One region of the Pseudomonas sp. CAM1A genome, then DNA from elsewhere that is predicted to be linked to it. Evidence: predicted binding sites of a transcription regulator. Region 1 holds the regulator's gene; each other region holds the start of a gene.
What was found. Region 1 encodes sigma-54, which starts transcription at its own class of promoters, with help from an activator protein. Its sites were predicted from a motif close to ANTGGCATNNANNTTGCTNT; they were not measured.
Positions count from the first base shown of each region.

Region 1 (7,968 bases):
TCATCTAGACTCCTTGCTAGTGCAGCCTCGTCATAGTGGACGCCTGCCTTCATCTTGAAGGCACACAGGTCCCCGGCGGGCCGAATAGCGGCGAACTATAGCACCGCTGATAGGCCCGCCCCAAGGCCGTCACCCCACTCGTTCAGGGCACAGACAGGCAGGCGCGGCATTCATATGACATTCGAAGGATGAGCCTTTCACACATTGCGGCTATAATCGCCGCCTTTTCATCAGGCATTGCGTTTCGACATGACCCAATCCAGCGAGCTGATCCAATCCGCCCAGCGCACCCTGCGCCTCGAACTCGAGGCCGTGGAGGCACTGCTGGCCCGCATCGACGGGGACTTCGTCAAGGCCTGCGAACTGATCCTGGCCAGCAAGGGACGGGTCGTAGTGGTCGGCATGGGCAAGTCGGGGCACATCGGCAACAAGATCGCCGCCACCCTGGCCAGCACCGGCACCCCGGCGTTCTTCGTGCACCCGGCCGAGGCCAGCCATGGCGACATGGGCATGATCACCCGTGACGATGTCATTCTTGCCCTGTCCAACTCCGGCAGCACCGCCGAGATCGTCACCCTGCTGCCTTTGATCAAGCGCCTGGGCATCCAGATGATCAGCCTCACCGGCAAGCCCGACTCGCCCCTGGCCCAGGCCGCCGAGGTCAACCTCGACGCCAGCGTCGCCCAGGAAGCCTGCCCGCTCAACCTGGCACCGACCTCCTCCACCACCGCGGCGCTGGCACTGGGCGACGCCCTGGCCATTGCCCTGTTGGAGGCTCGCGGCTTCACCGCCGAAGATTTCGCCTTCTCCCACCCGGGCGGCGCGCTGGGCCGTCGCCTGCTGCTGAAAGTCGAGAACGTCATGCATGCCGGCGAAGAGCTGCCCGTGGTAAAGAGCGGCACCCTGCTCAAGGACGCGCTGCTTGAAATGTCTCGCAAAGGCTTGGGCATGACCGTGGTGTTGGGTAACGACGGCAAGCTGGCCGGAGTCTTCACCGACGGTGACCTGCGCCGCAGCCTGGACCGCAACATCGACGTGCACAAGACGCTCATCGACGAAGTCATGACCGTGCACGGCAAGACCGCCCGCGCCGAGATGCTCGCCGCCGAGGCACTGAAAATCATGGAAGACCACAAGATCAGCGCGCTGGTGGTTGTCGACCAGGACGACCGCCCGACCGGCGCCCTGAACATGCACGACCTGCTGCGCGCCGGAGTGATGTAAATGAACCAGGACCTGATCCAACGCGCCAAGGCCATCAAGCTGGCGGTGTTCGACGTTGACGGCGTGCTCACCGATGGCCGCCTGTACTTCCTCGAGGACGGCAGCGAGTTCAAGACCTTCAACACCCTCGACGGCCACGGCATCAAGATGCTCATGGCCTCGGGCGTGACCACCGCGATCATCAGCGGGCGCAAGACCCCGGTGGTCGAACGCCGGGCGAAGAACCTCGGCATCCCGCACCTGTTCCAGGGCCGCGAGGACAAACTGGTGGTGCTGGACGGCCTGCTCGCCGAACTCAATCTAAGCTATGAGCAGGTCGCCTACCTCGGCGACGATCTGCCCGACCTGCCGGTGATCCGCCGCGTCGGCCTGGGCATGGCGGTGCACAATGCCGCGGCCTTCGTTCGCCAGCACGCCCACGGCGTTACCCAGGCCCGCGGCGGCGAAGGCGCCGCCCGCGAGTTCTGTGAACTGATCATGCAGGCCCAGGGTACCCTGGACGCTGCCAACGCCCATTACCTGTAAGGCTGCCCATGCTCAGCAAGAAGATCAGAAATGTCGCGCTGCTAGGCGGGATCGCCGCCGTGCTGGTTGCGGTAGGCTATTGGAACATCAGCCCGGAAAGCTTCCTCGAGCAGCCCCAGGCCCAGGTCGACCAAAGCGCCATCGATTACTACGCGATCAATGCCCACAGCCTGCAGTTCCTGCCCGACGGCAAGCTGCAGTACGAAATGACCGCCGCCAAGGTCGAGCACCTCAAGGCCAGCGAGGTCACCCTGGTGACCACGCCCGACCTGCACATGTACCGGGGCACCGAGTACCCCTGGCATGTGCAGAGCAAGCGCGCCGAGGTCAACCCGGACGGCACCGAGGTGGAGCTGATCGACGAGGTGCGCGTGGCGCGCACCGACGAAAAGCAACGCGAAACCATCATCACCAGCACACGCATGACCGTGTTCCCGCAGAAGCAATATGCGCAGACCGAGCAAGCCGTTAGAATCGACGGCGCCGGTGGCACGACTACGGGCAAAGGAATGAAAGCGTATTTGAAAGAAGGCAGGATGGACCTGCTCTCTAACGTAAGAGGACAGTATGAGGCTCGTTAAAACCATCCCCCTTCTGCTCAGCCTGGGCGTAGCACTGGGAAGCGCGAGCGCCTTCGCCCTGCCGAACGACCGTGACCAGCCGATCCGCATCCAGGCGGACAACGCCCACCTGGACGACAAGCAAGGCGTCGCCACCTACACAGGCGATGTGATCATCACTCAGGGCTCGATGATGATCAAAGGCAACACCGTGACCATGACCCGCGCCGCCAACGGCGATATCGACGTGGTCACCTCGGTGGGCAACCTGGCCTACTTCGAGCAGCAGCAGAGCGCCGCCAAGCCCGACAAGATGAAAGGCTGGGCCGTGACCATCCAGTACCAGGCGCAGAAAGACGTGGTGATCCTCACCGACCGCGCCAAGGTCGAGAACGAAGGCAACACCACCGAAGGCGAGAAGATCGTCTACAACACCAAGACCCAGGTGGCTACCGCCGGGCGCGGTGGCAACGTGACTGCACCGCGTCAGCGTATCGACATGGTCATTCAACCGAAGAAAAAGGCCGAGTAAATGGCAACCCTCAAAGCCCAGCACCTGGCCAAGAGCTACAAGGGCAGGCAAGTCGTGCGCGACGTCAGCCTGTCCATCGACAGCGGCCAGATCGTCGGCCTGCTCGGCCCCAACGGCGCCGGCAAGACCACTTGTTTCTACATGATCGTCGGCCTGGTCCAGGCCGACCAGGGTCGTGTACTGATCGATAGCCTCGACGTCAGCCACCAGCCGATGCACGGGCGTGCCCAGGCCGGTATCGGCTACCTGCCGCAGGAAGCCTCGATCTTCCGCAAGCTGTCGGTGGCCGACAACATCATGGCCATCCTCGAGACCCGCAAGGACCTCGACCGCGAAGGCCGGCGCAAGGAACTGGAAAGCCTGCTGCAGGAATTCCACATCAGCCACATCCGCGACAACCTGGGCATGAGCCTGTCCGGTGGCGAACGTCGCCGGGTCGAGATCGCCCGCGCCCTGGCCACCGCACCCAAGTTCATCCTGCTGGACGAGCCGTTCGCCGGTGTCGACCCGATTTCCGTCGGCGACATCAAGCAGATCATCCACCACCTCAAGAACAAGGGCATCGGCGTACTGATCACCGACCACAACGTTCGCGAGACCCTGGACATCTGCGAGACAGCCTACATCGTCAACGATGGCCAACTGATCGCCGAAGGCGATGCCGAGACCATCCTGGCCAACCAGTTGGTCAAGGAAGTTTACCTGGGGCACGAGTTCCGACTCTGACCGCAGGCCTGCCCGGAGCACTGGCGAATGCGCCTGATCGGGGCTTAAGTTGTTACAGTGCTCTAGGCAAACGCTACAATTTCAGGCATATAACTTGCTTAAAGTCGGCGCCCAAGCGCCCTACGTGTAGTGGATGGCGCATGCGCGCCGGCAACAAGGTATTAAGCCCCAGCCATGAAACCATCGCTCGTCCTAAAAATGGGCCAGCAACTGACGATGACACCTCAGTTGCAACAGGCCATCCGCCTGCTTCAGCTCTCCACCCTGGACCTCCAGCAGGAAATCCAGGAAGCGCTGGAGTCCAACCCGATGCTCGAACGTCAGGAAGACGGCGAGGACTTCGACAACAGCGACCCCATGGCGGACAACGCCGAGAACAAGCCGGTCGCCGAAGCCCAGGACAACAGTTTCCAGGAAACCTCCAGCAGCACCACGGAAAACCTCGAGGACGGCGAGTGGGCCGAGCGGATCCCCAACGAATTGCCGGTCGACACCGCCTGGGAAGACATCTACCAGACCAGCGCCAGCAGCCTGCCGAGCAACGATGACGACGAATGGGACTTCACCACTCGCACATCGGTGGGCGAGAGCCTGCAAGGCCACCTGCTGTGGCAGCTCAACCTGGCACCGATGTCCGACACCGACCGCCTGATCGCCGTCACCCTGATCGACAGCATCAACGCCCAGGGCTACCTGGAAGACACCCTCGAAGAAATCTGCGCAGGCTTCGACCCAGAGCTGGATATCGAGCTGGACGAGGTCGAGGCGGTTCTGCACCGCATCCAGCAGTTCGAGCCGGCCGGCATCGGCGCCCGCACCCTCGGCGAATGCCTCCTGCTGCAACTGCGCCAGCTGCCGGCCTCGACACCCTGGATGAACGAGGCGCAGCGCCTGGTCACCGACTTCATCGACCTGCTCGGCAGCCGCGACTACAGCCAGCTGATGCGCCGCATGAAGCTCAAGGAAGACGAGCTGCGCCAGATCATCGAACTGGTGCAGAGCCTCAACCCGCGCCCAGGCTCGCAGATCGAATCCAGTGAACCCGAGTACGTCGTGCCCGACGTCATCGTGCGCAAGGACAGCGAGCGCTGGCTGGTCGAGCTCAACCAGGAGGCAGTGCCGAAGCTGCGCGTCAATCCGCAGTACGCCGGTTTCGTCCGTCGTGCCGACACCAGCGCCGACAACACCTTCATGCGCAACCAGTTGCAGGAAGCGCGCTGGTTCATCAAGAGCCTGCAGAGCCGCAACGAAACGCTGATGAAGGTAGCGACGCAGATCGTCGAACACCAGCGTGGCTTCCTCGACCATGGCGACGAGGCCATGAAGCCGCTGGTCCTGCATGACATCGCCGAGGCGGTGGGCATGCACGAATCGACCATTTCCCGGGTGACCACGCAGAAATACATGCACACCCCGCGCGGCATCTACGAACTGAAATACTTTTTCTCGAGCCACGTGAGCACCGCCGAAGGCGGCGAATGCTCGTCCACGGCAATCCGCGCGATCATCAAGAAACTGGTGGCTGCGGAAAATCAGAAAAAGCCATTGAGTGACAGCAAGATCGCTGGTTTACTGGAGGCACAAGGCATCCAGGTAGCCCGTCGCACCGTCGCCAAGTATCGCGAGTCATTGGGGATCGCCCCTTCGAGCGAGCGCAAGCGGCTGATGTAGCCCCCGGATGTGCCACAGCGTTTCAGTGGCAGGTGCAACACCTGCCTCTTTATGCACGGGCAACAAAGGAGAAGCTGTATGCAAGTCAACATCAGTGGACAGCATGTAGAAGTCACCCAACCACTGCGCGATTACGTGCTCGAGAAGCTCGCCCGGGTGGAGGGTCATTTCGACAAGATCACCAACGTGACGGTGATCATGAAAGTCGAGAAGCTTCAGCAGAAGATCGAAGCCACGCTCCAGATTCCCGGCGGTGAGGTGGTTGCCAACGCCGAACACCAAGACATGTATGCAGCCATCGATGCCCTGGCCGACAAGCTCGACCGCCAACTGAAAAAACACAAGGAAAAACAGCAAAGCCTGCTGCAAGGCGCAGCCGCCCGCTGATCCCCCTCATCCATGATCCGACTTGAAACCATCCTGACCCCCGGCCGTTCCCTCGTGAACGTGCCGGGCGGCAGTAAGAAGCGCGCCCTGGAAAAGGTCGCCAACCTGATCGCCGAGCAAGTACCCGAGCTGGAGATGCAAGACGTCTTCGACAGCCTGTGGGCTCGCGAAAAACTGGGCTCCACCGGTTTTGGCAATGGCATCGCCATTCCCCACTGCCGCCTGGCAGGTTGCAGCGCGCCTGTCAGCGCCCTGCTACACTTGGACGCCCCCATCGATTACGATGCCATCGATGGCGCCCCGGTCGACCTGCTGTTTGTCCTGCTGGTCCCGGAAGCCGCCACCGACGCCCACCTTGAACTGCTGCGCCAGATCGCCAGCATGCTCGATCGCAAGGAGGTCCGCGATCGCCTGCGTGCCGCCGACAGCAGCGAGACCCTCTACCAGGTCGTCCTGGACGTACAGAACGAGCACTGAACATGCGCCTGATCATCGTCAGCGGTCGCTCCGGCTCCGGTAAGAGCACCGCCCTCGACGTGCTGGAAGACAACGGCTACTACTGCATCGACAACCTGCCCGCCGGGCTGTTGCCGCAGCTGGCCGAAAACGCCTTGATCAATACGGAGCTGCTGCAGCCCAAGGTTGCGGTCTCGATCGATGCACGCAACCTGCCCAGCCATCTTTCGCGCTTCCCGCAGCTGCTGGAGGAGGCACGTTCCCGGCATATCCAGTGTGACGTGCTGTATCTGGATGCCGACGAAGACACGCTGCTCAAGCGTTTCTCGGAAACCCGCCGCCGCCACCCGCTGACCAACGACAGCCGTTCGCTGGCTGAGGCAATTCGGGTGGAGAGCGAGCTGCTGGGGCCGATTGCCGACCTTGCCGACCTGAAGATCGACACCACCAACCTGAACCTGTACCAGTTGCGTGACTCGATCAAGCTGCGCCTGCTCAACCAGCCCGAGCCCGGCACCGCGTTTCTCGTCGAGTCATTCGGTTTCAAGCGTGGCATGCCGGTGGACGCCGACCTGGTGTTCGATGTGCGCTGCCTGCCCAATCCGTACTGGAAACCGGAACTTCGCGAACATTCCGGCCTCGAACAGCCGGTGATCGACTACCTGGCCGCGCAGCCGGACGTCGAGGAGATGTTCCAGGACATTTCCAGCTACCTGCTCAAATGGTTGCCGCGCTTCGCCGCCAGCAACCGTGCCTATGTCACCATCGCCATCGGCTGTACCGGCGGCCACCACCGCTCGGTGTACATTACCGAACGGCTTGGCCAACTGCTCCAGCAATCCCTGAAAAACGTCCAGGTCCGCCACCGCGACCTCTAGCCACAGGACCCGCCCCACGATGCCCGCCCGCGAAATCACCATCATCAACAAGCTGGGCCTGCATGCGCGGGCGGCCGCCAAGTTCGTCGGCGTGGCCGGGCGCTTCCCCTGCCAGGTACGGGTCGGGCGCGCACCGGACAAGCTGGTGGACGGCAAGAGCATCATGGCGGTGATGATGCTCGCCGCCGGCAAGGGTACCCAGGTGCACCTGAACACCGAGGGCGAGCAGGACAACGACGCCATGGAAGCGTTGGTCGCGTTGATCGAGAACTTCTTCGACGAAGGCGAGTGAAACCGGGCAGCAACTGCGTACACCTCCTGACAGGAGGTGTGGTTGCTCAGGACATCGCAGTATCCATCACCATCATCAGACAGAACCCGACACACAAACCCAGGCTCGCCAGGCGGTGATGCCCGTTGCTGCGTGACTCCGGAATGATCTCCTGGGTCACCACCAGCAGCATCGCCCCCGCCGCACAGGCCAGGCCTAGCGGCAGCAACAGTTCGGCGATGTTCACCAGCCAGGCGCAGATCACCGCGGCCAGCGGCTCGACCAGCCCCGATGCCGCACCGATCAGGAACGCCTTGAAGCGCGGCATGCCCGCCCCTGCCAGCACCAGCGCGATCACCAGGCCCTCCGGCACATCCTGCAGCGCGATGCCCATGGCCAGGCTATCGGCATCAGGCATCCCACCACCGGCGGAAACCCCGATAGCCATGCCTTCAGGGATGTTGTGGGCAATGATGGCAATGACGAACAGCCAGATCCGCGCGGCGATAACCGGTTGTTGCTCACTGCCGACCAGGGCCTCGGGCGAAGCGCCGGAGACCTTGAGATCGACCAGGAACAGGCACAACGCGCCGAACAACAGGCCGCTGCTGATCACACCACCGGCGCCCCATGGGCTGAAGCCGATGGCCTGGGCCGCATCCAGACCGGGAATGATCAGCGAGAACGCGGTGGCCGCCAACATCACCCCAGCACCAAAACCGAGCAAGGTGTCGGCCA
Region 1 is NZ_JBFNXP010000003.1:407,369-415,336, reverse strand. Features, by position in the region: gene ABZO33_RS10360 (ATP-binding cassette domain-containing protein) at 1-4, opposite strand, end outside; gene ABZO33_RS10355 (KpsF/GutQ family sugar-phosphate isomerase) at 250-1,224, shown strand; gene ABZO33_RS10350 (KdsC family phosphatase) at 1,225-1,749, shown strand; gene lptC (LPS export ABC transporter periplasmic protein LptC) at 1,758-2,330, shown strand; gene lptA (lipopolysaccharide transport periplasmic protein LptA) at 2,317-2,841, shown strand; gene lptB (LPS export ABC transporter ATP-binding protein) at 2,842-3,567, shown strand; gene ABZO33_RS10330 (RNA polymerase factor sigma-54) at 3,742-5,238, shown strand; gene hpf (ribosome hibernation-promoting factor, HPF/YfiA family) at 5,317-5,625, shown strand; gene ptsN (PTS IIA-like nitrogen regulatory protein PtsN) at 5,638-6,102, shown strand; gene rapZ (RNase adapter RapZ) at 6,105-6,959, shown strand; gene ABZO33_RS10310 (HPr family phosphocarrier protein) at 6,979-7,251, shown strand; gene ABZO33_RS10305 (ZIP family metal transporter) at 7,298-7,968, opposite strand, start outside.

Region 2 (7,968 bases), on a different contig from region 1:
GGGGCAGCTGAAGATGGGCGCGCAGATCGTCGCCACCGACCTGTCCGGCGCCATGCTCAACAACTGCAAGACCGGTGAGTACGACAGCCTGGCCATTGCCCGTGGCCTGTCGCAGGAGCGCCTGCAGCGCTACTTCGACACCAAGGGGCCGGGACGCTGGGCGATCAAGCCGCCGATCCGCAGTCGCGTCGAGTTCCGTTCCTACAACCTGCTCGACAGCTATGCGCCGCTGGGCAAGTTCGACATCGTGTTCTGCCGCAACGTGCTGATCTACTTCTCGGCCCAGGTCAAGAAGGACATCCTCATGCGTATTCACGGCACGCTCAAGCCTGGGGGATACCTGTTCCTCGGTGCGTCCGAGGCGCTCAACGGGCTGCCGGACCACTACCAGATGGTCCAGTGCAGCCCGGGGATCATCTACCAGGCCAAATGAGGCTCAACAAAAAGGCCGGTATCGCGAGATACCGGCCTTTTTGCTGGTGCTGAAAAGCGCTGTCTGCGATCAGAACGCGTAGCGCACCTGCGCCGAAACCACATCGGCATCGAAGCCCGACTTGGCAACGTAGTCGTAACTCACGCCTACGCTTACCGCGCCCAGCTTGTAGTCGGCACCCAGGCCGGCCTCATAGCTGTTGCGCGATATGCTGGCGCCACGGGTGACGAACGCTGTGCTGCCGAGTACGAAAGCGGAAGTGTTCTGCACCGGGTCGGCGGCAAAGTCGTGGAAGGCCATCAGCTTCAACTGCGGCTCCAGGCTGCCGGCGCCCAGCGGCAGGTTACCAGCCAGGCGAATACCTGCGCCCAGCTCGATGGCTTCGTAGCGCTGGTCCTTGACCTTGAGCGCGGCGGACGAGCCTTTCTCGCGATAGCTGTCGATATCGACGCGGCTGTAGCGCGCGGCGAGGCGGGGTTCGACCAGCAGGCGTGGATTGACCTGCCAGCCGTAGCCGCCGATCAGGTTCAGCCCCAGCAGGTTGCTGTCGTAGTCCGACTTGGCGCGGGTGCCGGCGATCTCGCGGCTGCCTTCGTTGTCGTTGACGCCATAGGTGAGGCTGGCATCGACGAAGTAGTTGTCCAGCACGTAGCTGCCATACAGCGAAAACGCATGGCTTTGCACCTGGGTCTTGTTGCCGCGCCTGCCGTTGACGTCGGTATCGATGAAGCTGTAGGCCGCACCGAGGGTGAACTTGTCGTTCACCTGTCCATCGGCGCCGACCGCCACGCCACGGCTGTAGGCGTTGTACCCGGCAATACCGTCGCGTTGTTGCTGGCTGGCGTCGCTGTACAGCGTCTGCATCCATACCCTGGACGTGCGGGGTGATGCGTTGGAGGTGTGGGCGCGCAAGCTGTGGGCGCGGCCGTCAATGGCGTTGCCTATCAGGCGTTGGCTGGTGATGGCAGCCTGCCGGGCGCCATCGCTGACCTCGGGTGCCAGCTGTTCGGCGAGCTTGGCCAGTTGCGCCTCGTCGGCGCGGGCGGCGGCGAGGAACAACGGGTCCTGATTGCCCAGGCGTGCCAGCAGGCCTGCCTGGGAGAGGCTGCCCAATGCCTGTTGTGCGTTGCCGTTACCGCCCTGGGCGGCGACGATCTGGTCGAGTGTCTCGCTGGGCTTGGTGCTGACGACGGCGTAGACCTTGTTGTCTTCGAGGGTGCTGGTCAGTACGTCGAGCATGGCCGAGGTGCTGGCCACCTTGGGCTTGCCGTTCGGGTCGACCTGAAGGCCGCCGGCATCGAGTACCTGCACTTGGCCGGCCTCGAGCAACAGGTAGCGGCTGCCGCCGGCCTGGAAGTCGGTGTCCTCGGGTTCCAGCAGGATCCGCGCGTTCTGGCCGAATTCGGCGATACCGCTGACCTTGAGCACAGCGGTGGACGTGTCGGTGCTGGCGGCCAGCCACATGCCCAGCGCCGAGTTGTCGGCTACCCGCAGGTTGCCGTCGAGGGTGGCGTGGAGGCTCTGCAGGCTGAACGTGGTTGGCGGCTCGCTGCTGTCGCCGACGTCGAGCCAGCCGTTGTTCGCCAGGCGGATGCTGTTGCTGCCGCGCCCGGCATAGGCAGCCCCGTAGACGCTGTCACCTTCGACTTCGATGTTGGCCAGGCCAAGGAGGTCGCCTTGGATCATGCTGCCTTTGCCCATGATCAACTCGACAGGGCGGTTGCTGCCGGTGGCATCGATGGCGACGTTGCTCCAGATCTCGCCGCTGTTGAAGATGTTCAGGTCGCCGTTGGCCTTCTGCCAGGGCGGCACGCCAGGGCCGTCAAGGGTGGTGTTGCCAATGCGGATGGCAGTGTCGGCCGCTACGATCCTGCCACTATTGTCGATATGGCGCCCCAGGCTGTCGAAGACACTTGCGCCATCCAGCACGATGCCTTGCGCGCCTTGGTCGCCGGCGAAGATCTGCCCCTGGTTGTCGATGCCGGCCAGTACCGCCGGCCGGTTGCTGGCGTCTGTCGTGGCGTGGATGGCGATGGCGCCGGGGCCTGTAGCGCTGATCTCGCCACGGTTGACCACTCGTTCTTCCAGGTTCGCGCCCGCCAGGTTGATGGCGCGAGAGTTACGGCCGATGGCGATGATGCGGGCACCTGCGGCGTTGACCAGGTTGCCGTGGATGCGGCTGATAGAGCTGCCGGAGCTGGCCAGGTCGATGCCGTAGGTGGGGCCGCCATTGTTGTACGAGAAGCTGGTGCCGGCCTTGAGCAGGCCTTCGTTGGTCAGGTCGTCGTCGACGGTGCTGGCGCTCAGGCGCAAGGCGGCGCCGTCCAGGCTGGTGGTGATCACGTTGCCGCGGTTGGTCAGGAAGCCGCTGAGGTCGGTATCGGTAATGCGAATGCCGTCGCTGCGATGGACCATGTCCACGGCAATCGTGGTGTTGTCGTTGATGGCGCTACCGAGGGTCAGGTTGCCCATTACCTGACTGTTCGCCAGTGCGATCGCATCCTGTCGCAGACCGGTGAAGCTTCCGGTGAACTCGAGGTCGTCGGCATAGGATTGATGATCGCCCTTGTAGCCGGCATCGGTGAGGGCGATGGTCTGGGGCAGGGCCATTGCGGGAGCGGGGCTGGCGCCGATCAGGAGGGCCAGGAGGGTCTTGCGCAGGTTTAGCGGTGGCACGGCTTCTTCCTTTGAAATCGTAATGAAAGCAGCGCGCATCCATGCGGGCGAAACCGTACGTGCGTGTGGTGATGCGCGGGACGCGGATGCTACCCGATTGGTGGCCAATTGACATGTTTGCTTGACGTCAATTTTTTGGTTTGCCGCTTTTGCCGCCTGCCGATTGCCGCCTGGGTAGCTCAAGGCGGAAGCACATTGCCGCTTTTCTGGCATGGGGTGCGGCATGAAACAGGCAAAACCCCTGTACTCATGGGGTTCAAGATGGTTGGCACAGGGCTTGCTAATGCTATGGCAAACGAACTCTGGTCACCGTCAAAGGTCCCCGACATGAGCATCAGCTTCGACAAGGCGCTTGGCATTCACGAAAAGGCACTGGGCTTTCGCGCCCAGCGTGCCGAAGTGCTGGCCAACAACATCGCCAACGCCGACACGCCCAACTACAAGGCGCGTGACATGGACTTCTCGTCCGTGCTCGCTGCCGAGTCCGACAAGCAGCAGAAGGGCCGTATCGCCCTGGAACGTACCGACAGCCGTCATATCGAGGCCGAAGGCCTGGCGATGATGGACGATACCCTCAAGTACCGCACGCCGATGCAGCCGTCGATCGACCAGAACACCGTGGACGCGCACCTGGAGCAATCGAACTACGCGGAAAACGCCGTGGGCTTCCAGGCCAGCTTCACCCTGCTCAACAGTAAATTCAAAGGGCTGGTATCGGCCCTGCGTGGAGAGTGACCATGTCCCTTGCCAGTGTCTTCAATATTGCCGGGAGCGGCATGAGCGCGCAGAACACGCGCCTGAACACCGTCGCCTCGAACATTGCCAACGCCGAGACCGTGTCGTCGAGCATCGACCAGACCTACCGTGCGCGCCACCCGGTATTCGCCACCACCTTCCAGCAGGCCCAGGCCGGCGCCGGCCAATCGCTGTTCGAAGACCAGGGCCAGGCCGGGCAGGGTGTCGAGGTCAAGGGCATCATCGAGGATCAGAGCAATCTCGAAGCCCGCTACGAGCCAAGCCACCCGGCGGCGAACAAGGATGGCTATGTCTACTACCCAAACGTCAACGTGGTCGAGGAAATGGCTGACATGATCTCTGCCAGCCGCGCGTTCCAGACCAACGCCGAACTGATGAACACCGCCAAGACCATGATGCAGAAAGTACTGACCCTGGGTCAGTGATAAGGAATCCGGACCATGGCAGTGACCAACACCAACAATGGCGTGAACCTGAACGACGTACTCAACGCGTCCGGGGTCAGCACCGGCACCAAGAAGCCCGCTACTGAGCCCGTCGACAAGAACGCGCTGGGCAAGGATGCGTTCCTAAAACTGCTGGTTACCCAGATGCAGCACCAGAACCCGCTGGATCCGCAGGATAACGGCGAGTTCATTGCGCAGCTGGCGCAGTTCAGCAGCCTGGAAGGTATCCAGACCCTGAACAGCTCGGTCAACAATATCATCGGTGGTATAGCGTCGAGTCAGGCCTTGCAGGCCACCACGCTGGTGGGGCGCTCGGTGATCCTGGACACCGACAAGGCGATGGTCGACACCACCGCCAGCTTCACAGGTCAAGTGGTCGTGCCGCAGAACATCACCGACGGCAAGGTCGAGATCAAGGACAAGGACGGCAAGGTGGTCAAGACCATCAGCCTGGGCGAACAGGCCAAAGGCACCGCCGACTTCATCTGGGACGGCACCAACGAGAAGGGTGAGAAGGTCGATCCTGGCCAGTACACCTTCACCGCCACCACGACGGTCGATGGCAAGGCGCAGACCATGTACACCCTGCTGCCGGCGAAGATCACCAGCGTCAGCTTCCAGGGCGGTAGCGAGATGATGCTCACCTTGGCAGGCGGCCAGAAGATCGGCGTCTCGAAAGTACAATCGATTGGAATCTAAGGCCGCTAGATCGGCATAAGGAGTGAATGCATGTCTTTCAATATCGGCCTTAGCGGTCTTTACGCAGCCAACAAGCAGCTGGACGTCACCGGCAACAACATTGCCAACGTCAACACCGTCGGCTTCAAGTCGTCGCGTGCCGAGTTCGCCGACGTTTACGCAGGCTCCAACCGCCTGGGCGTGGGCAAGAACCAGATCGGCAACGGCGTGCGCCTGGCTGCGGTTTCCCAGCAGTTCGGCCAGGGTGATGTCAACAACACCGGCAACGTGCTGGACATGGGTATCCAGGGGCAGGGCTACTTCGTGCTGTCTGATAACGGCTCGATGACCTATACCCGTGCCGGTGCATTCCAGACCAACAAAGACGGCTACGTGGTGACCTCGGACGGCCTGAACCTTCAGGGCTATAGCACCGATGCCAATGGCAAGATCGTCAAAGGCGTGCTGACCGACCTGCGCATCGACACCTCGGCGCTGGCGCCAAAGGCCACCACGCTGATCGAGCAGGGCATCAACCTGAACTCCTCGGCCCCAGACATTCCGCTGGAAATCGATGATGGTTCCGGCACGATGATCCCGAACAAGCCGTTCAACCCGACCGATCAGAGCACCTACACCAAATCGTTCCCTACCAAGGTCTATGACAGCCAGGGTAACGAGCACGTCATGGAGCAGTTCTACCGCAAGACAGGTAAGAACGAATGGACCATGTACACCCTGGTCCAGGGCCGTAACCCGCTCGATCCGTCCAGCACCCAGCCGCTGACCGCCACCATGTCGTTCAACCCCGATGGTTCGGTGAAGTCCATGGCGGCCCAGAACGATGGGAGCACGCCTCCGGTGCCTGGCGTGCCGGCGGGCGATTGGAGTGTGGTCAATAACACCTTTACCCTGAAGAACTGGATTCCTGCCGCCAAGGATGCGGCGGGTAACTGGGCGCCCAATGGTTCCCAGGGTAATGCTGACGGCATGCAGCTTTCGATGAAGAGCACCACCTCCTACAACACTGAAACTGCTCGTATGTCGCAGTCCCAGGACGGCTACGCCACCGGTATCCTGTCGAACCTGTCGATCGACTCCACCGGTGTCATGTTCGCCAGCTTCAGCAACCAGCAGTCCCGCGCCATCGGCCAGGTGGCAATCGCCAGCTTCGCCAACGAGCAGGGCCTGCAGCAGACGGGCGGCACCCGCTGGAAGGAAACCTTCTCCTCGGGCATTCCGGGTATCGACGCGCCGAAAACCGGTACGCTGGGCGAGATCGAGTCCAACTCGCTGGAAGCCTCCAACGTCAACCTGACCCAGGAGCTGGTCGAGCTGATCAAGGCCCAGAGCTACTACCAAGCCAACGCCAAGACCATCTCCACCGAAAGCACCATCATGCAGACCATCATCCAGATGACCTGATGGCCGCTGGCTGATTGCTTGTCAACGAACCCCTTTGCGAGAAGGGGTTCGTCGTTTTCACGGAGAGTACCCATGAAAAAACTGCTGGCTGCCGCCGTCGCGGCGTTCTTCCTGCTCCAGGCGCAGGCCGCAATGGCTCCCTGGTGGCGCTGGGAAAGCCAGGCCGATGGGCACTTGGTGTGCTCGCAATGGTCACCCGGTGATGGTTGGAAGCGCTTTGCCGGACCGTTCGACAATGCCGCCTGCAGATCCCTTTGACGCAGCGCAAAAAATGATGGCTTGAAGCCATCGATTGGCGGATTTTCTTCAGGTATGATCCGCGCCATCTCACTCGTTCGAGTGTGTGGCAAGCGTCTTTTTCCAAGGATCGGAACTCTTGAAAAACAGTAAGGATACTGGTGCCAACGTGCTGCCGGCAGCGCTTGGCGTGGCCTTGAAAAAAGGCCTGATCGGCGCGGCCCTGTTCTCTGGCGTGATCAACCTGCTGGCGTTGATCGGCCCCTTGTTCATGCTCGAAGTCTATGACCGGGTCATCCCCAGCCGTAGCCTGCCTACCTTGGTGGCGCTGGGGTTGCTGGTGGCAGGTGTGTACCTGGTTTTCGCCGTGGTCGACATTATCCGTTCGCGGGTCATGTCGCGGATCGCTGCGGCGGTGGAGGGCGCGCTTTGCGGCCAGGTGTTCAAGGTCATCGCCGGCGCTCCGCTGAAGATCGTGCTCGACCAGGACCCGCTCAAGCCCGCCCAGGAACTTGATCAGATCCGCGCTTTTATCGCCGGGCCTGGGCTCATGGCGTTCTTCGATCTGCCCTGGATGCCGGTCTACCTTGCGGTCAGTTTCTATATCCACCCGTCCTTGGGCTGGCTGGCACTGAGCATGATTGCGCTGATGGTGCTGTTGACCTGGCTCACCGACCGCGGTACCCGTCAGGCCATGTGCGACAGCGCGGCGCTTGCCAGCCAGCGCAACCGCCTGGGGCAGCAAGCCCATGCCGGGGCCGAGGTGCTTGCCGCGATGGGTATGACCGATCGCGCGGCGGCGCGCTGGCAAACCCTGCTGGGGCGCTATGCGACCCTGCAGCGGCGCAGTGCCGATGTCAGCGGATTCTATGGTGGCATCACCAAGGCCTTGCGCCAGTTGGTGCAGTCGGCCTCCCTTGGCGTGGGTGCCTGGCTGGTGATCCAGGGTGATCTCAGCGGCGGTGCCATTGTCGCCGCCTCGATCATCGTTGCCCGCACCCTGGCCCCAGCCGAGCAGATCATCGGTACGTGGCGCAGCCTGGTGTCCGCGCGGCTGGCCTGGCAGCAATTGCGGGCGGTGCTGGCGATATTTCCAGCCCAGCCTGAAAAGACCGCGCTGCCCGAAGCCTGCAGCCAGTTGCAGGTGACGGGCCTGTGCGTTGCCCCTGCTGGTGTGCAGCGGCTGGTTGTTCAGGGGGTGAGTTTCAGCCTGGCAGCTGGCAGCGCATTGGCGGTGATCGGCCCCAGTGCCTCGGGCAAGTCGTCGCTGGCACGGGCGTTGGTGGGCGCCTGGCCGGCGATCCGTGGTCAGGTCTG
Region 2 is NZ_JBFNXP010000005.1:2,661-10,628, reverse strand. Features, by position in the region: gene cheR (protein-glutamate O-methyltransferase CheR) at 1-433, shown strand, start outside; gene ABZO33_RS14270 (autotransporter outer membrane beta-barrel domain-containing protein) at 503-3,109, opposite strand; gene flgB (flagellar basal body rod protein FlgB) at 3,437-3,844, shown strand; gene flgC (flagellar basal body rod protein FlgC) at 3,847-4,290, shown strand; gene ABZO33_RS14255 (flagellar hook assembly protein FlgD) at 4,306-5,010, shown strand; gene flgE (flagellar hook protein FlgE) at 5,041-6,414, shown strand; gene ABZO33_RS14245 (hypothetical protein) at 6,487-6,672, shown strand; gene ABZO33_RS14240 (type I secretion system permease/ATPase) at 6,791-7,968, shown strand, end outside.
Region 2: a site for sigma-54 is predicted at 3,374-3,393, ahead of flgB (flagellar basal body rod protein FlgB). Genes of this name have one in related genera too.

Region 3 (7,968 bases), on a different contig from region 1:
AACCCGACCCGCGTTCGAAGGCCTGGCCGCGGGTGCTGCTGTCGCTGGCGATCTTCGGCATGCTCGTGGGCCTGATGATCGGCCGGCTGACGGCGCCCGAGGAGCGGGTGCTGGAGCAGGTCGAGGTGGTGCAGGGCGGGCTGGACCTGTGGTTCAACGAAGAGCCGCAACTGCATGGCGAGAATGTCGAGGGGACCGTGGCGGTTGTGTTCCAGGCTGAGGGAAAGGCCGCGCGTGGCCAGTTGATGCTGCAGGGCAAGCCGGTGGGCTGGCGTTTGCAGAAGAGCGAGGAAGGCTTGCTGTTGACGCTGGTCGCTGCGCGCCCCCTGCGCGGCGAATGGGCCGGCGCGCAGGAGGCGGGGCGGTGGCGGGTGCAGGTTAGGCTGCACGAATAAAAGAGGGGATATCCCGGCCTGCCTGTACCGAGGTCCCCAAAACTGGAGGTACTGGATACTTAGCAGGGAGCGTGCCAGGTCTTGCAGGCCCTAGAATGCGGTGTTCCGGCAATTTTCGAGGGTTTTGAAGGCTAGTCTGCCTTGTGCTGGTGCATGCGGCACAGCAACGGTGCAGCTCGGACCTGATAGTTTTGCCAGTTTCGGCCACTGCCAGCCTTGGTTAACGTTCTGCTCATGAATCATGGTCCTGTGGGAGGGATTGTTCATGAGCCACTTGCCGATGCTCGATCACCAGCGATCATCTTTCGGTGGGAGTTCCTACTCCAGGGCGTATACGCCATACGGTGCCGCTGCATTTGCAGAAGGCCCGACTCTCGGCTTCTGCGGGCAGCTCTGCGAAAGACCGATGGGCACCTATCAGCTAGGCAACGGCTACCGTTGCTATTCTCCAACCGCATTGCGCTTCCTGTCCCCGGATCGCTTCAGCCCATTCGGTAGAGGGGGGCTTAATGCATATGGCTATTGTGGTGGTGATCCAGTCAATCGGAGCGATCCAGGCGGTGGCTGGTGGGGGCTGGTGAGGGATGCCATCCTTTCGGGCCTTGTCTTCCAGGATGGGGCAAGGGATTTGCACAAAAGCCTCGGGAACAGGAGGGAAGTGCAGGCGAAGAAGGTTAACTCAGTTGATCACCGTGTCTTGAATGAAGTTGCCCCCACGGTGACTAGGCTCAGCGTCGATAGTAGTGAGGTTGCCCTGGGAGGGCTTGCGTTTGCCACCAATGTGCTTCAGCTGGCTGGAGTGGCAGTGAATCCTGTGGTGGGTAGTGTTGCGTCGTGGGTAGGTTTCGGGCTCTGGGGAGCGAAGAAAGTTGCGCAATATCGTGAGGCAAGGCAGGCGCAAAATTCTTTGCACTATCTGACGCTGAGTAGTGTGAAACAAAAACAGAAAATTCCTGCGCTGTTCGGGCAAGTGAGGGAGGCAATAAACGCCAGCAAGGACTCGGATCTGTCTGATGTAGTGATACAGCAGGCGCACGATGAAATTCTTCAGATTGCTGGTGAACTAAGACGCATGAACTAAGCCGATCTATTGCCGCTTTATGTCTGTTGCGCTCTATTGGCAGTTGAACCGCCAACCCGTCGGGTTCATGTGTTGCTTACGAGAGGGCCATGATTGGCCCTCCCTGGTTTGCAGCGGGTCGATGCTCAGTGGTCTTCGCCCTCATCCTCATCGGAGCCATCCACCTTCATCCCCAACTCCTTGATCTTGCGCGTCAGGGTATTGCGCCCCCAGCCCAACAACAGCGCCGCATCGCGACGTCGCCCGGCGGTGTGCTTGAGCGCTGTCTCGATCATGATCCGCTCGAAACTGGGCACGGCGCTGTCCAACAGGTTGGTCTGGCCGCGGGCCAGGGCCTGGTCGGCCCACTGGCGCAGCGCCTGTTCCCAGTTGGTCACCGGCGCTGCGTCCTGGGGCAGGTTGAGCAGCTCCGGCGGCAGGTCGCCGACCAGCACTTCGCGGCTGGAGGCCATCACGGTGATCCAGCGGCAGGTGTTCTCCAGCTGGCGCACGTTGCCCGGCCAGGGGAGGTTGCGGATGAACTCCTCGGTCTCCGGCTTGAGCAGCTTGGGTTCCACCGCCAGCTCCTGGGCGGCGCGGCCGAGGAAGTGGCGGGCCAGGGCCGGGATGTCCTCGCGCCGGTCGGCCAGGCGCGGGATATGGATGCGGATCACGTTGAGGCGGTGGAACAGGTCTTCACGGAACTTGCCGGCCTGCACCAGGGACTCGAGATTCTGGTGGGTGGCGGCGATGATGCGCACGTCCACCTTCACCGGCACATGGCCGCCGACCCGGTAGAACTCGCCGTCGGCCAGCACTCGCAGCAGACGGGTCTGGGTGTCGGCGGGCATGTCGCCGATCTCGTCTAGGAACAGCGTGCCGCCGTCGGCCTGCTCGAACCGCCCACGACGCAGGTTGGCGGCGCCGGTGAAGGCGCCCTTTTCATGGCCGAACAGTTCGGATTCCATCAGGTCCTTGGGGATCGCCGCCATGTTCAGGGCAATGAACGGCGATGCCGCACGCGGGCTGTGGCGGTGCAGGGCATGGGCCACCAGCTCTTTGCCGGTACCTGACTCACCATTGATCAGCACGGTGATGTTGGAGTGGCTGAGGCGGCCGATGGCGCGGAACACCTCCTGCATCGCCGGTGCCTCGCCGATGATCTCGGGGGTGCGGGCCAGCGCCTGGGGCACCTCCAGCGCCTGCTGCTCCTGGGCGTGCTGGTTGGCGCGCTTGACCAGCGACACCGCTTCGTCGACATCGAACGGCTTGGGCAGGTATTCGAAGGCGCCGCCCTGGTACGACGCCACGGCGCTGTCCAGGTCGGAGTGGGCAGTCATGATGATCACCGGCAGCCCAGGATGCTGGTCGCGGATCTGGGCGAGCAGGTCGAGGCCGCTGGCGCCGGGCATGCGGATATCCGAGATGATCACGTCCGGTTGCTGGCGGGCCAGGCGGCCCATGACGCCGTCGGCGCTGTCGAAGCTCTGGGTGGTCATGCCTTCCTGCTGCAGGGCCTTTTCCAGGACCCAGCGGATGGAACGATCATCATCGACGATCCAGACGGTTTCACTTCGGCTCATGGGGCAGTGGCTCCTTGTTCCAGGGGCAGGTAGATCGAGAAGGTGGTATGGCCGGCGTGGCTTTCACATTCGATCAGGCCCTGGTGCTGGCTGATGATGTTCTGGGTAATGGCCAGGCCCAGCCCGGTGCCGTCCGGGCGGCCGCTGACCATGGGATAGAAGAGCGTGTCCTGCAGTTCCGCGGGGATGCCGGGGCCGTTGTCTATGATCTCGATCCGCGCCACCAGGCGGTGGCGCACATGGCCGATGGTGAACTGGCGCACGGCGCGACTGCGCAGGGTGATGCGGCCAAGGCGCAGTTCGTTCTGCCCGCCGATGGCCTGCATGGCGTTGCGTACGATGTTGAGTACGGCCTGGATCATCTGTTCGCGGTCGATCAGCACGTCCGGCAGGCTTGGGTCGTAGTCGCGCACCAGGGTGATGCCGCCTTGGCTTTCCGCCTCGACCAGGCTGCATACCCGTTCGAGCACTTCGTGGATATTGGTCATGGACAACGACGGCAGCTTGTTCGAGCCAAGCATGCGGTCGACCAGGTTGCGCAGGCGGTCGGCCTCTTCGATGATCACGTTGGTGTAGTCGCGCAGGCTCTCTTCCGGCAGTTCGCGGGCCAGCAACTGGGCCGCGCCACGGATGCCACCCAGAGGGTTCTTGATCTCGTGGGCCAGGCCGCGCACCAGCATCTTGGTGGTCTCCTGCTTGCTCAGCTGGGCCTCTTCCTTGGTGATGCGCAACAGGCGATCGCGTGGGTGCACCTCCAGCAACAGCAGGGTCTGGCCCAGGTGTAGGATTGGGGTGACGGCATAGTCGACGGTGATGGTCTGTCCGGTCAGCGAGGTCAGCTGCGCTTCACGCTTGGTGAACGGGTGCGCCTGCTCCACCGCCTGGCGCAACGAATTGAGCGCCTCGGTCGATTCGGTGAACAGCTCGCTGATGAACTGCCCGTGGCTGCGCTGGCCGCTGACGGCCAGCAGCATTTCCGCGGCCGGGTTCATGTACTCCAGGCGCAGTTCGGCATTGAGCAGCAGCGTGGCTGTGGTCAGGTTGTCCAGGAGCAGACGGTGCTGTGCATCGCTGATGGTCATAAGGCGTCGTTGACCTCTTTTGGCACAGTGGCGCCCAAGGGCTCTGGCCTGGGGCGCGCACGGAAGAGTGCTGGATGCAGTGAAAATGCAAGAACCAAACCAAGGCTCCGAAAAGAAGCGGAAATTCCGGACAAAGACCTGGAATTGCGCGAATTCGAGCCAGAAAGCTTTGATTTATAGATTCTTGTGACCCAAATTGGGATGCATGATGGGGCGTGTCGCTCAGTCATGCACCAATATGGAGCATAGGGTGGTCAGCGCATTTTGCACAGCTGGGCGCTGGCGCGAACCAGGGCGAGGTGGCGCGTGGTGTCCTGGGCGCGTTGCTGCAGGGCGTCGGCCAAGTGGTTGGCGCAATTGTCCGCCGGGGTCTGGTCAAAGCGGGCGAGGGCGCTCAGCAACTGTTCCTGCAGCAGGTCCAGTTCCGGACGCACGTCGCTGGCCAGGTCGCGGCGTGGCAGGGCTGGCGCTTGTCGGGCGCGATGCCAGGTGTCGAGCAGGTGGTACTGCAGGAGCTTGTTGGCTTCGATCTGGTCGGCAAAGAAGGCCTCGACGCGTGCCGGATCCAGGTGGTGGGCGACGGCGGCCTGGCGTGCGCCTAGCAATACCTGGTGCTCGCGGGCGCTGGCCTGCACGGGTTGCTGGTGATCCCACTTGTGCAGGGCGACCGCTTCGGCCAGATCCAGGCGCCGGTCGATGGTGGCAAGCAACTGATCCAGGGTTGGCGTGACGCTCGGTGAGGTGGCACAGCCGAATAGGGCGAAGCAGCAGGTCAGTGCGAGGGTGGTTGCACGCATGGCGATCTCCTTGGGAATTCAGCCTCGAGTGTCGCCTTTGGCATTGTGGCGGCTAATAGGTGTTGTCCGATGATGCGGGTATGAAAAAGAAACGGCCTCCCGAGGGAGGCCGTCCTGATGTCATCGACGCGGGGCGCCGATCATATCAGCAGCTGTAGTACAGCTCGTATTCCAGCGGGTGCACGAAGGTGCGGACCTTGATCTCTTCTTCGCTCTTCAGCTCGATGAAGGCATCGATGAAGTCGTCGGAGAACACGCCGCCCTTGGTCAGGAACGCACGGCCCTTGTCCAGCTCTTCCAGGGCTTCCTTCAGGCTGCCGCAGACTTGCGGGATTTCCTTGGCCTCTTCAGGCGGCAGGTCGTACAGGTTCTTGTCGGCGGCATCGCCTGGGTGGATCTTGTTCTGGATGCCGTCCAGGCCTGCCATCAGCAGGGCGGCGAAGGCCAGGTACGGGTTGGCCGACGGGTCCGGGAAGCGTGCTTCGATACGGCGGGCTTTCGGGCTGCCGACGTAAGGAATACGGATCGAGGCGGAACGGTTGCGCGCCGAGTAGGCGAGCATTACCGGGGCTTCGAAACCTGGGACCAGACGCTTGTAGGAGTTGGTCGACGGGTTGGTGAAGCCGTTCAGGGCCTTGCCGTGCTTGATGATGCCGCCGATGAAGTACAGGGCGGTATCGGACAGGCCGGCATAGCCTTCGCCGGAGAAGGTGTTCTTGCCGTCTTTCCAGATCGACATGTGCACGTGCATGCCCGAACCGTTGTCGCCATACAGGGGCTTGGGCATGAAGGTGGCGGTACGGCCGTAGGCGTCGGCAACGTTGTGCACGACGTATTTCAGGGCCTGTACTTCGTCAGCTTTCTTCACCAGGGTGTTGAACTTGACGCCGATTTCGTTCTGGCCGGCAGTCGCCACTTCGTGGTGGTGAACTTCGACGGTCTGACCCATTTCTTCCAGGGCGTTGCACATGGCGGTGCGGATTTCGTGGTCGTGGTCGAACGGCGGAACCGGGAAGTAGCCGCCTTTCACGCCCGGACGGTGGCCTTTGTTGCCGCCTTCCACGTCAGCGCCGGTCATCCACGAGCCTTGCTCGGAGAAGATCTTGAACATCGAACCGGAGATGTCCGAGTGGAACTTCACTTCGTCGAAGATGAAGAACTCAGGCTCGGGGCCGGCGAATACGGTGTCACCGATGCCGGTGCTCTTCAGGTACTCTTCGGCGCGCTTGGCGATGCCGCGCGGGTCACGATCGTAGCCCTGCATGCTCGACGGGTCGACGATGTCGCAGGTGATGATCAGGGTCGGTTCTTCGGTGAACGGGTCCAGCACGGCGGTTTCGTCGACCGGCATCAGGATCATGTCGGAGGCTTCGATGCCTTTCCAGCCAGCGATGGAGGAGCCGTCGAACATCTTGCCGACTTCGAAGAAGTCTTCGTCCAGGCCATCGCGCGCCGGCATGGTCACGTGATGCTGAATGCCCTTGGTGTCCGTGAAACGCAGATCAATCCACTTGACGTCATGATCTTTGATGAGTTGAACCGACTTCGACATGTTGTCCTCCGGATGGTCTAGGGCGCAGTTGGCCGCTGCCCTGGAAATAAGGGTGTCGCTGGGCGCGGATAGTCGGCCAAGCTTACCTGCCTCACAAGGGAGCAAATTGCATGCCAGTGCCCGAAAATGGCGAGGGTGGGATAAAAGAGGGCGTTGGCGGGCGTTTGCCAAGGTGGCGCTGATAAAGAGTGCACCCATAAGATGCGCTTTTCAGGAGTGCTGCACCATTATGGTGCTCGACTGAATCGAAGCTTCATCGCGGGGCAAGTCGCATCGGCGCACCGCCGCTCCCACGGGTGCGTGCGCGATAAATCCAACCTCTGTACAAAAGTTGGTCAAAAGCTGAGCAATTTCCGCTATAATTCGCGCCCCTCATTTTCGGTAGGCCCTGGGCGCGCTGTTAAACCAATGAAACTTATCGTCAAAGTCTTCCCAGAAATCACCATCAAGAGCCGGCCGGTGCGCAAGCGCTTCATCCGCCAGCTCGCCAAGAACATCCGCAACGTGCTCAAGGACCTTGATCCCGAGCTCGCGGTTGATGGTGTCTGGGATAATCTTGAGGTGGTCACCCGCGTCGAGGACGAAAAGATCCAGCGCGAAATGATCGAGCGCCTCACCTGCACGCCGGGTATCACCCACTTCTTGCAGGTCGAGGAGTATGCACTGGGCGATTTCGACGACATCGTCGCCAAGTGCAAGCACCACTTCGGCCATCTGCTGGCCGGCAAGCGCTTCTCGGTGCGCTGCAAGCGCGGCGGTCACCACGACTTCACCTCGATGGACGTCGACCGCTACGTCGGCAGCCAACTGCGCCAGCAGTGCGGTGCAGCCGGCATCGACCTGAAGACGCCAGAAGTCGTGGTGCGCATGGAGATCCGCGACCAGCGCCTGTACGTGATCCACAACCAGCACAACGGCATCGGCGGCTACCCGCTGGGCGCCCTGGAGCAGACGCTGGTACTGATGTCCGGCGGCTTCGACTCCACCGTGGCGGCGTACCAGATGATGCGCCGCGGGCTGATGACCCATTTCTGCTTCTTCAATCTCGGTGGCCGTGCCCACGAGCTGGGCGTGATGGAAGTGGCCCATTACCTGTGGAAGAAGTACGGCAGCAGCCAGCGCGTGCTGTTCATCAGCGTGCCGTTCGAGGAAGTGGTCGGCGAGATCCTCAACAAGGTCGACAACAGCTACATGGGCGTCACCCTCAAGCGCATGATGCTGCGCGGCGCCGCGCACATGGCCGACCGTCTGCAGATCGACGCGCTGGTCACCGGCGAGGCGATCTCCCAGGTGTCGAGCCAGACCCTGCCGAACCTGTCGATCATCGACTCGGCCACCGACAAGCTGGTGCTGCGCCCGCTGCTGGCCAGTCACAAGCAGGATATCATCGACCAGGCCAGCGAAATCGGCACAGCCGACTTCGCCAAGCACATGCCCGAGTATTGCGGCGTGATCTCGGTGAACCCGACTACCCATGCCAAGCGTCACCGCATGGAGCA
Region 3 is NZ_JBFNXP010000001.1:171,162-179,129, reverse strand. Features, by position in the region: gene ABZO33_RS00780 (hypothetical protein) at 1-395, shown strand, start outside; gene ABZO33_RS00775 (RHS repeat-associated core domain-containing protein) at 661-1,476, shown strand; gene ntrC (nitrogen regulation protein NR(I)) at 1,602-3,038, opposite strand; gene glnL (nitrogen regulation protein NR(II)) at 3,035-4,120, opposite strand; gene ABZO33_RS00760 (chorismate mutase) at 4,375-4,917, opposite strand; gene glnA (type I glutamate--ammonia ligase) at 5,063-6,469, opposite strand; gene thiI (tRNA uracil 4-sulfurtransferase ThiI) at 6,878-7,968, shown strand, end outside.
Region 3: a site for sigma-54 is predicted at 6,568-6,587, ahead of glnA (type I glutamate--ammonia ligase). Genes of this name have one in related genera too.

Region 4 (7,968 bases), 160 kb from region 1:
TTCGTAACGGTCGACCACCTGCTGCATCTGCGTCTCGAGTTCGCGGGCCAGGCCCAGGCTGTCGTCGATCACCACCTGCTTGAGGTAGTCGAGCCCGCCTTCGAGGCCCTCGCGCCACACCGAGGTGCGCTGCAGTTTGTCGGCGGTGCGGATGTAGAACATCAGCACGCGGTCGATCAGGCGCACCAGGGTCTCGTCGTCCAGGTCGGTGGCGAACAGTTCGGCGTGGCGCGGGCGCATGCCGCCGTTGCCGCACACGTACAGGTTCCAGCCCTTGTCGGTGGCGATCACACCGATGTCCTTGCTTTGCGCCTCGGCGCATTCGCGGGTGCAGCCAGACACCGCGAACTTGAGCTTGTGCGGCGCGCGCAGGCCCTTGTAGCGGTCCTCCAGGCGCAGCGCCATGGCCACGCTGTCCTGCACGCCATAGCGGCACCAGGTGCTGCCGACGCAGGACTTCACCGTGCGCGTCGACTTGCCATAGGCATGCCCGGTCTCGAAGCCGGCGGCGATCAGCTCGCCCCAGATCTGCGGCAGCTCGTGCAACTGGGCACCGAACAGGTCGATGCGCTGGCCGCCGGTGATCTTGGTATAGAGGTCGTACTTCTTTGCCACCTGGCCGATCACGATCAGTTTTTCCGGGGTGATCTCGCCGCCGGGAATGCGCGGCACCACCGAGTAGGTGCCATTCTTCTGCATATTGGCCATGAAGGTGTCGTTGGTGTCCTGCAGCGGCACCAGCGCCGGGTCCATGATCGGCTGGTTCCAGCACGAGGCGAGGATGTTGCCCACCGCCGGCTTGCAGATGGCGCAACCCACGTGGCCTTTGCCATGGCGTTCGAGCAGCTCGCTGAAGGTGCGGATGCCCTCCACCCGCACCAGCCCATAGAGCTCCTGGCGGGTGTAGGCGAAGTGTTCGCACAGGCTCTTGTCGACGGTCACGCCGCGGGCAGTCAGTTCGTGCTCGAACACTTGCTTGAGCAGCGCCGCGCAACCGCCGCAACCGCTGGCCGCCCTGGTACAGGACTTGACGGCGGCGAGGTCGCTGCAGCCACTGTCGATGGCGGCGCATACCGCGCCCTTGCTGACGTTGTGGCACGAGCAGATGGTCGCGCTGTCGGGCAAGGCATCGGCGCCCAGCGTCGGTGCGCCGCTGCCCTGGGGCAGAATCAGCGCGGCCGGGTCGGCCGGTAGCTTGATGCCGTTCTGGGCGTATTGCAGCAGGGTGTCGTAGTAGCTGTTGTCGCCCACCAGCACCGCGCCAAGCACGCGCTTGCCGCTGGCATCGACCACCAGGCGCCGGTACGAGGCGGTGGCTTCGTCGATGAAGCGGTAGCTGCGCGCGCCCGGCGTGACGCCCTGGGCATCGCCGATGGAGCCGACGTCCACACCCAGCAGCTTGAGCTTGGTCGACATGTCGGCGCCGCTGAATTCGCTCGCTGACTCGCCCATCACCAGGGCCGCCAGATTACGCGCCATGGCGTAGCCCGGGGCGACCAGGCCGAACACACTGCCGTTCCACGAAGCGCATTCGCCAATGGCGAAGATGCGTGGGTCGCTGGAGCGGCATTGACCGTCGATCACCACGCCGCCGCGCGGGGCGATCTCCAGGCCGCAGGCGCGGCCCAGGATATCCTGCGGGCGAATGCCGGCGGAGAATACGATCAGGTCGGTTTCCAGGTGTTCGCCGCCATCGAAGTTCATGCGGTAGCGGTAGTGTTCGCCCGCGCTGATTGATTGGGTGGCGCGGGCCAGGTGCACGCCCACGCCCAGCGCCTCGATGCGCGCCTTGAGCGCCGCGCCGCCCTCGCCATCCAGCTGGACCGGCATCAGCCGCGGCGCGAACTCCACCACATGCGCTTGCAGGCCTAGCGACTTGAGGGCGTTGGCGGCTTCGAGGCCGAGCAGGCCGCCGCCGACCACCACGCCACGACGGGCGTTGCCGGCAGCGGCGCGGATCGCGTCGAGGTCTTCGAGGGTGCGATAGACCAGGCGCGCATTGTCGCTGGAGCCTTCGATAGGCGGCACGAACGGATAGGAACCGGTGGCCAGGATCAACTGGTCGTAGCCGAGGCGGCCTTCGGCGGTGATGACTTCCTGGCGTTCGCGATCGATGTTCAGTACCGCCTCGCCCAGGTGCAGCTGCACGCCGTTGCTCGCATAGTAGTTGCGGTCGCACAGGGCCAGGGTTTCGGCGCAACTGCCGGTGAAGTATTCCGAGAGGTGCACCCGGTCGTAGGCGCGCTGGCGCTCCTCTGCGAACACGTGCAGCTCGAAGTGTGCCGTGGCGCCGCGTTCGATCAACTGCTCGACGCAGTGATGGCCGACCATGCCGTTGCCGACGATGACCAGTCGCGCTCGTTGTGCTTCGTTCGCTGTTGCCTGCATAGCCGATCCTCGATCACGGAAAACGAAAAAGGCGCCTGGAGCCGAAGCTCCAGGCGCCTTTGCCTGTACTCATCAGTGTGAGGCCCCTGTCGACCGCCGTTGGTCGTTGGGGCTGTTGTGCATCGGTTGAAGCAGGGAATGTGCCAGGCTCGCGGCCATCGCGGGGCAAGCCCGCTCCCACGAGGGTTGCAGCATGCCACGACACCTTTGGGCATGAGTTGGCCAGGTGATGCGGTCGCACAAGTAGGGTGCAGCCTCACCACCGTGGTGCATCAATACACATCCCGCCGGTAGCGCTTGTCCTGCGCCAACCTCTCGACGAATGCCGCTGCCATGGTCTCGTCCAGGCCACCGTGCTCCGCCACGAGCTGGCGCAAGGCCGCGTCCACATCCCGGGCCATATGCCGGGCATCGCCACAGACATACACATGCGCGCCGTCCTGCAACCAGTGCCACAGCTCGGCGCCGTGCTCCAGCAGGCGGTGCTGCACATAGACCTTTTCCGCCTGGTCACGGGAGAACGCGGTGCTCAGGCGCACATGCCCGCTGGCCTCCCAGGCCTGCAATTGTTCGCGGTAATAGAAGTCGCAGGCGGCATGCTGTTCGCCGAAGAACAGCCAGTTGCGCCCCTTTGCCTCGCGTACCTCACGCTCTTCAAGGAAGGCGCGGAAGGGGGCGATACCGGTACCGGGGCCGATCATGACGATGGGCACCCCGTCGTCCTCGGGCAGGCGGAAATGCTTCGATGGCTGCGCAAATATCCCCACCTCCAGCGCCGCTGCCCGGTCCGCGAGGAAGCTCGAACAAACGCCCTTGCGCTCGCCATGGCGCACGATGGACACGGTCAGGTGCACCTGGCCGGGATGAGCCCGGGGGCTGGAGCTGATCGAGTACAGGCGCGGCTGCAAGGGTTTGAGCAGCGACAACCAGGTGCCCAGCGGCAAGGCCTGTGGGTGTTCGCGCAGCACATCGGCCAGCTGGCGGCCCCACAGCCATTCCTTGAGTTCGTCCTTGCATGCCGGCAACAGCAGGCGTTGCAGGTCGGGAGCGTGCTGGCTGAAGGTTTCGAGCTGCTGGCGGCTGACCTGGGTGATGTCCAGGTGCCGCTCCAGCGCGGTTTGCAGGGACATTGGGGCATGGCCCTTGAGTTCGATCTCGGCTTGGCCTTCCAGCTGCATCAGCGCCAGCAGCTCGTCGACCAGGTCCGGGCAATTGCGTGGCCATACGCCCAGGGCATCGCCAGGTTGATAGCACAGGCCGTTGCCGGACAGGTCGAAGACCAGTTGGCGAGTCTCCTTGGTGGAACCCGGGCCGCTGAGCAGGCGGTTTTCCCGCAAGGTGGCGGGCCAGGGCTGGTGTTTGCCACGGACGGTGACTGGTGCTGCGGCGGTGGCCGCCGGGGCACTGCCAAGCTCGGGCAGCAGGGCCTCGAGCCAGGCGCCGAAGGCCGCTTCGCAATCCGGCTCGCAGTCGACCCTGGCCAGCAGGCGCCGGGCGCCCAGGTCGGCCAGGCGTTGATCGAGCTTGCGGCCGAAGCCGCAGAACTGGTCGTAGCTTGAATCGCCCAGGGCCAGCACGGCGTAGGGCAGGGTGGCGCAACTGGCGCCTTCGTCGTCCTGCAGCGCCCGCCAGAACGCGGTGCCGCTGTCCGGCGCATCGCCGTCGCCGAAGGTGCTGGCGATCAGCAGCAGGCTGGCGGCGCCTCGCAGTTGGGATGGGCGGACCGCCTCCATGCAACTGAGCGCGACTACCAGCCCCGCGTCGCGCAGGCGTTGGGCGCAGCGTTCGGCGAGGTGCTCGCCATTGCCGGTCTGTGAGGCCCACAGCACATGGTGGCGAGGGCTTTCCAGCGCTGCTTGCGGTGCCGGCGCGGGCCGGGCGAACAGGCCGGCCAGCAGGCCGTCGACGAACAGGCGTCGCTCCGGCGCCAGGGGCGCAGCGGGCGGCAGGCAAGGCACGTTATCGGTGCTGGCCTGGCTCAGGCCGAGCAGGAAACCTTGCAGGTAATGGCGCTCTTCCTCGGCCAAAACCGGCGCCGGCAAAGCCTCCAGGCCGAGCAGGCGGGACAGGGTGGCGGTGGACATGGCGATGGGCTCCGGGGGAAGCGTCAGTTCAAGTGTGTCGATGCGCTCGCCGGCGACCCGCTCCAGGGCCACGGCACAATGCTTGAAGGCCGGCTGCAGCGAGGTTGGGTCCACCGCGTCGCAGGTCACTGCGTTGATTGCCAGTTGCTCGCCGTACAGATCGTTCCAGTGAAACGGGGCGAAACAGTTGCCCGGCAGCACTCGCTCGCTGAGCCGCGCCGGCAGCACGGCCTGGCCACGGCGCGAGCGGATCGCCACCTGGTCCTTGGGCGCGATACCCAGGCGCCTTGCGTCGTCGGGATGGATCTCGACAAAAGGGCCGGGCTCCAGCTTGTTCAGGCTGGGTACCTGGCCGGTCTTGGTCAGCGTGTGCCACTGGTGCTGGACGCGGCCGGTGTTGAGTACGAAGGGGAAGGCATCGTCGGGTAGCTCCGCCGGCGGCAGCCAGGGGCGGGCGAAGAATCGAGCCTTGCCGGTGGGCGTCGGAAACACCGGCGCCTGTGGTGCGTCTGGCGCGACATAGCGCAGCGGGCTGCGAGCGTCCTGGCGACCCGGCGCGCTTGGCCACTGCCGCGGGCCCTGGCGCAGGTCGGCATAGTCGATGCCGCGCAGATCGTAGCCGGTGTCGGCGTTGTGGAAGCGGCGGATCTCATCGAACACCGCTCCGGCGTCGGGGTAGTCGAAGGCGTGCGCATAACCCAGGGCACAGGCGATGCGTGCGATCAGGCGCCAGTCCTCGAGGCTCTCGCCGGGCGCCTCGACGGCGCGGGGCATCAAGGTCAGGTTGCGCTCGCTGTTGATCATCACCCCTTCGCCCTCGGCCCACAGCGTCGCCGGCAGCAGGATGTCGGCGTAGCGGTTGGTCTCGGTGTCGAGGAAGGCGTCCTGGCTGATCACCAGCTGTGCCTGGCGCAGGCCGTCGATCACCTGCTGGCGGTTGGCGACGCTGGCCACCGGGTTGCTGCAGATGATCCAGCAGGCTTTCACTTCGCCATGCTTGAGTTGCTCGAACAGCGCCACGGTGCCTTCGCCCGCTTCACTGCGCAGGGTGCCGGGGGGCAGTTGCCATTGCGCTTCGACGAAGGCGCGGTCAGCCGCCACCTGCGCCGAGCGCTGGCCCGGCAGGCCCGGCCCCATGTAGCCCATCTCGCGGCCGCCCATGGCATTGGGTTGGCCGGTCAGCGAGAACGGCCCGCTGCCGGGGCGGCAGATGGCGCCGGTGGCCAAGTGCAGGTTGCACAGGGCATTGCTGTGCCAGGTGCCGTGGATGCTCTGGTTCAGGCCCATGGTCCAGCAGCTCATCCATTCGCCCGCCTCGCCGATCAGGCGGGCGGCTTCGCGGATGTCGGCCTCGGCCAGCCCGGTGATGGCTGCGACACGTTCGGGGGTGTAGTCCGCGAGAAACGCCGGCAGGCCCTCCCAGCCCTCGGTGTGGCGGGCGATGAAATCCGCGTCGGTATGGCCATTGGCGTGCAGCAGGTGCAGCAGGCCATTGAGCAGGGCCAGGTCGGTACCCGGACGCAGTTGCAGGAACAGGTCGGCCTTGTCGGCAGTGGCGCTGCGCCGGGGGTCGACGACGATCAGCCTGGCACCGGCCTTGAGCCGGTCGAGCAGGCGCAGGAACAGGATCGGGTGGCAGTCGGCCATGTTCGCGCCAATCACCAGGAACACCTCGGCGCGCTCGAAATCCTGATAGCTGCCGGGCGGGCCGTCGGCGCCCAGCGATTGCTTGTAGCCGCTGCCGGCACTGGCCATGCACAGGCGTGAGTTGGACTCGATATGGCGGGTGCGGATGAAGCCCTTGGCCAGCTTGTTAGCCAGATATTGGGCCTCCAGCGACATCTGCCCAGAGACATAGAGGGCCACGGCGTCAGCACCGTGGGTATCGATGATTGTACGCAGGCGCCTGGCCGTCTCGGCGATGGCGGTCTCCAGCGGGCGACGGGCTGGCTGCTGGCTGCGCTGGTCACGGACGAACGCGTTGGCCATGCGCCCGGCATACAGTGGCACATGGGCGGTCAGCCCTTTGGTGCACAGGCGCCCGAAGTTACTGGGGTGCTGCTTGTCGCCGCTGACCTTGACGATCTTGCCTTCGCTCACGTGCATGACGATGCCGCACCCGACCCCGCAATACGGGCAAACACTGCGCACTTCACTGCCGCTCATCACGATCTCCTGCTGACCAAACGACAAAAGCGCCGGCTGCCCGGCCTGCAAGTGGCAAGCGGGGCAACACGGCGCCTTCGTCGTGGAGAGAGAACCATCGGCGTTGATGGCCTCGATGCCATGCGAACAGCAAATCCCGGGCCATATCACGGCGGGGCGCGTCGCTGCGGTGTGAGGGGATTCACCCGGCATGGGGGGCGCACTGATATGGGGAGCGGTGCACCAGCGGATGGCGTCGGCCGACTTATGGATATATGATTCGCATGCGTTTCATATACAGGTAACCGCACATGGGCATCGTCAAGATCGCCGACGACCTCCACGAAGACCTGCGCGTGGCCAGCGCCGCGCTGTCGCGCTCGATCAACGCCCAGGCCGAGCACTGGATCCGCATCGGCATGCTGGCCGAGTTGCACCCGCAGGCCACCTATCAGGAACTGCTGCGCCAGTTGCTGCGCCAGGAGCAGGCCAATCTCAAGGAACTGCTGCAATGAGCAAGGTCATCCTCAAGGACGCCGCCCAGCTCGAACTGATGCGCCGTGCCGGCCAGTTGCTGGCGCGGGTGTTCGCCGACCTCGACGGTTTCATCCGCCCCGGCGTGACCACCATGCAGATCAACGACCGCGCTGAGGCCTTCATCGTCCAGACCCTCAAGGCACGGCCGGCGAGCAAGGGCCAGTATGGTTTTCCCTTTGCCCTGAACACGTCGGTGGACCACGTGGTCTGCCATGGCATGCCCAAGGCCGACGAGGTGCTGAAGGAGGGCTCGATCGTCAACGTCGACATCACCCTGGAGCAGGGCGGCTATATCGCCGATTCGTCGAAGATGTACAGCATCGGCCAGGTCGGCGAAGAGGCCCGGCGGCTGGTGGACACCACCTATGCCGCGCTGTGGAAGGGCATCGAGCAGGTGCGCCCCGGTGCGACCCTCGGTGACATCGGCCACGCCATCCAGGCCCACGCCGAGGCCGCCGGCTACAGCGTGGTGCGCGAATATTGCGGGCATGGCATCGGCACGCAGATGCACGAGGCGCCGGAGGTGCTGCACTACGGCCAACGTGGCACAGGCATGAAGCTGCAACCGGGGATGGTGTTCACCATCGAGCCGATGATCAACCAGGGAGGGCGCGGGACCCGCGGTTTGCGCGATGGCTGGACGGTGATTACCCGTGACCGGAGCCTGTCGGCGCAATGGGAGCACACCGTGGCGGTGACGCAGAGCGGCGTCGAGGTGCTGACCTTGCGCGAGGAGGAACGCGTGGCGCAGGACGATGGGCGAACGCCCCTCGGAGCCATGGTCTAGGCTGAAACCTACCGGTACCGGCCCACG
Region 4 is NZ_JBFNXP010000003.1:564,410-572,377, forward strand. Features, by position in the region: gene nirB (nitrite reductase large subunit NirB) at 1-2,388, opposite strand, end outside; gene ABZO33_RS11035 (molybdopterin-dependent oxidoreductase) at 2,661-6,638, opposite strand; gene ABZO33_RS11040 (ParD-like family protein) at 6,929-7,132, shown strand; gene map (type I methionyl aminopeptidase) at 7,129-7,941, shown strand.
Region 4: a site for sigma-54 is predicted at 2,517-2,536, ahead of nirB (nitrite reductase large subunit NirB). Genes of this name have one in related genera too.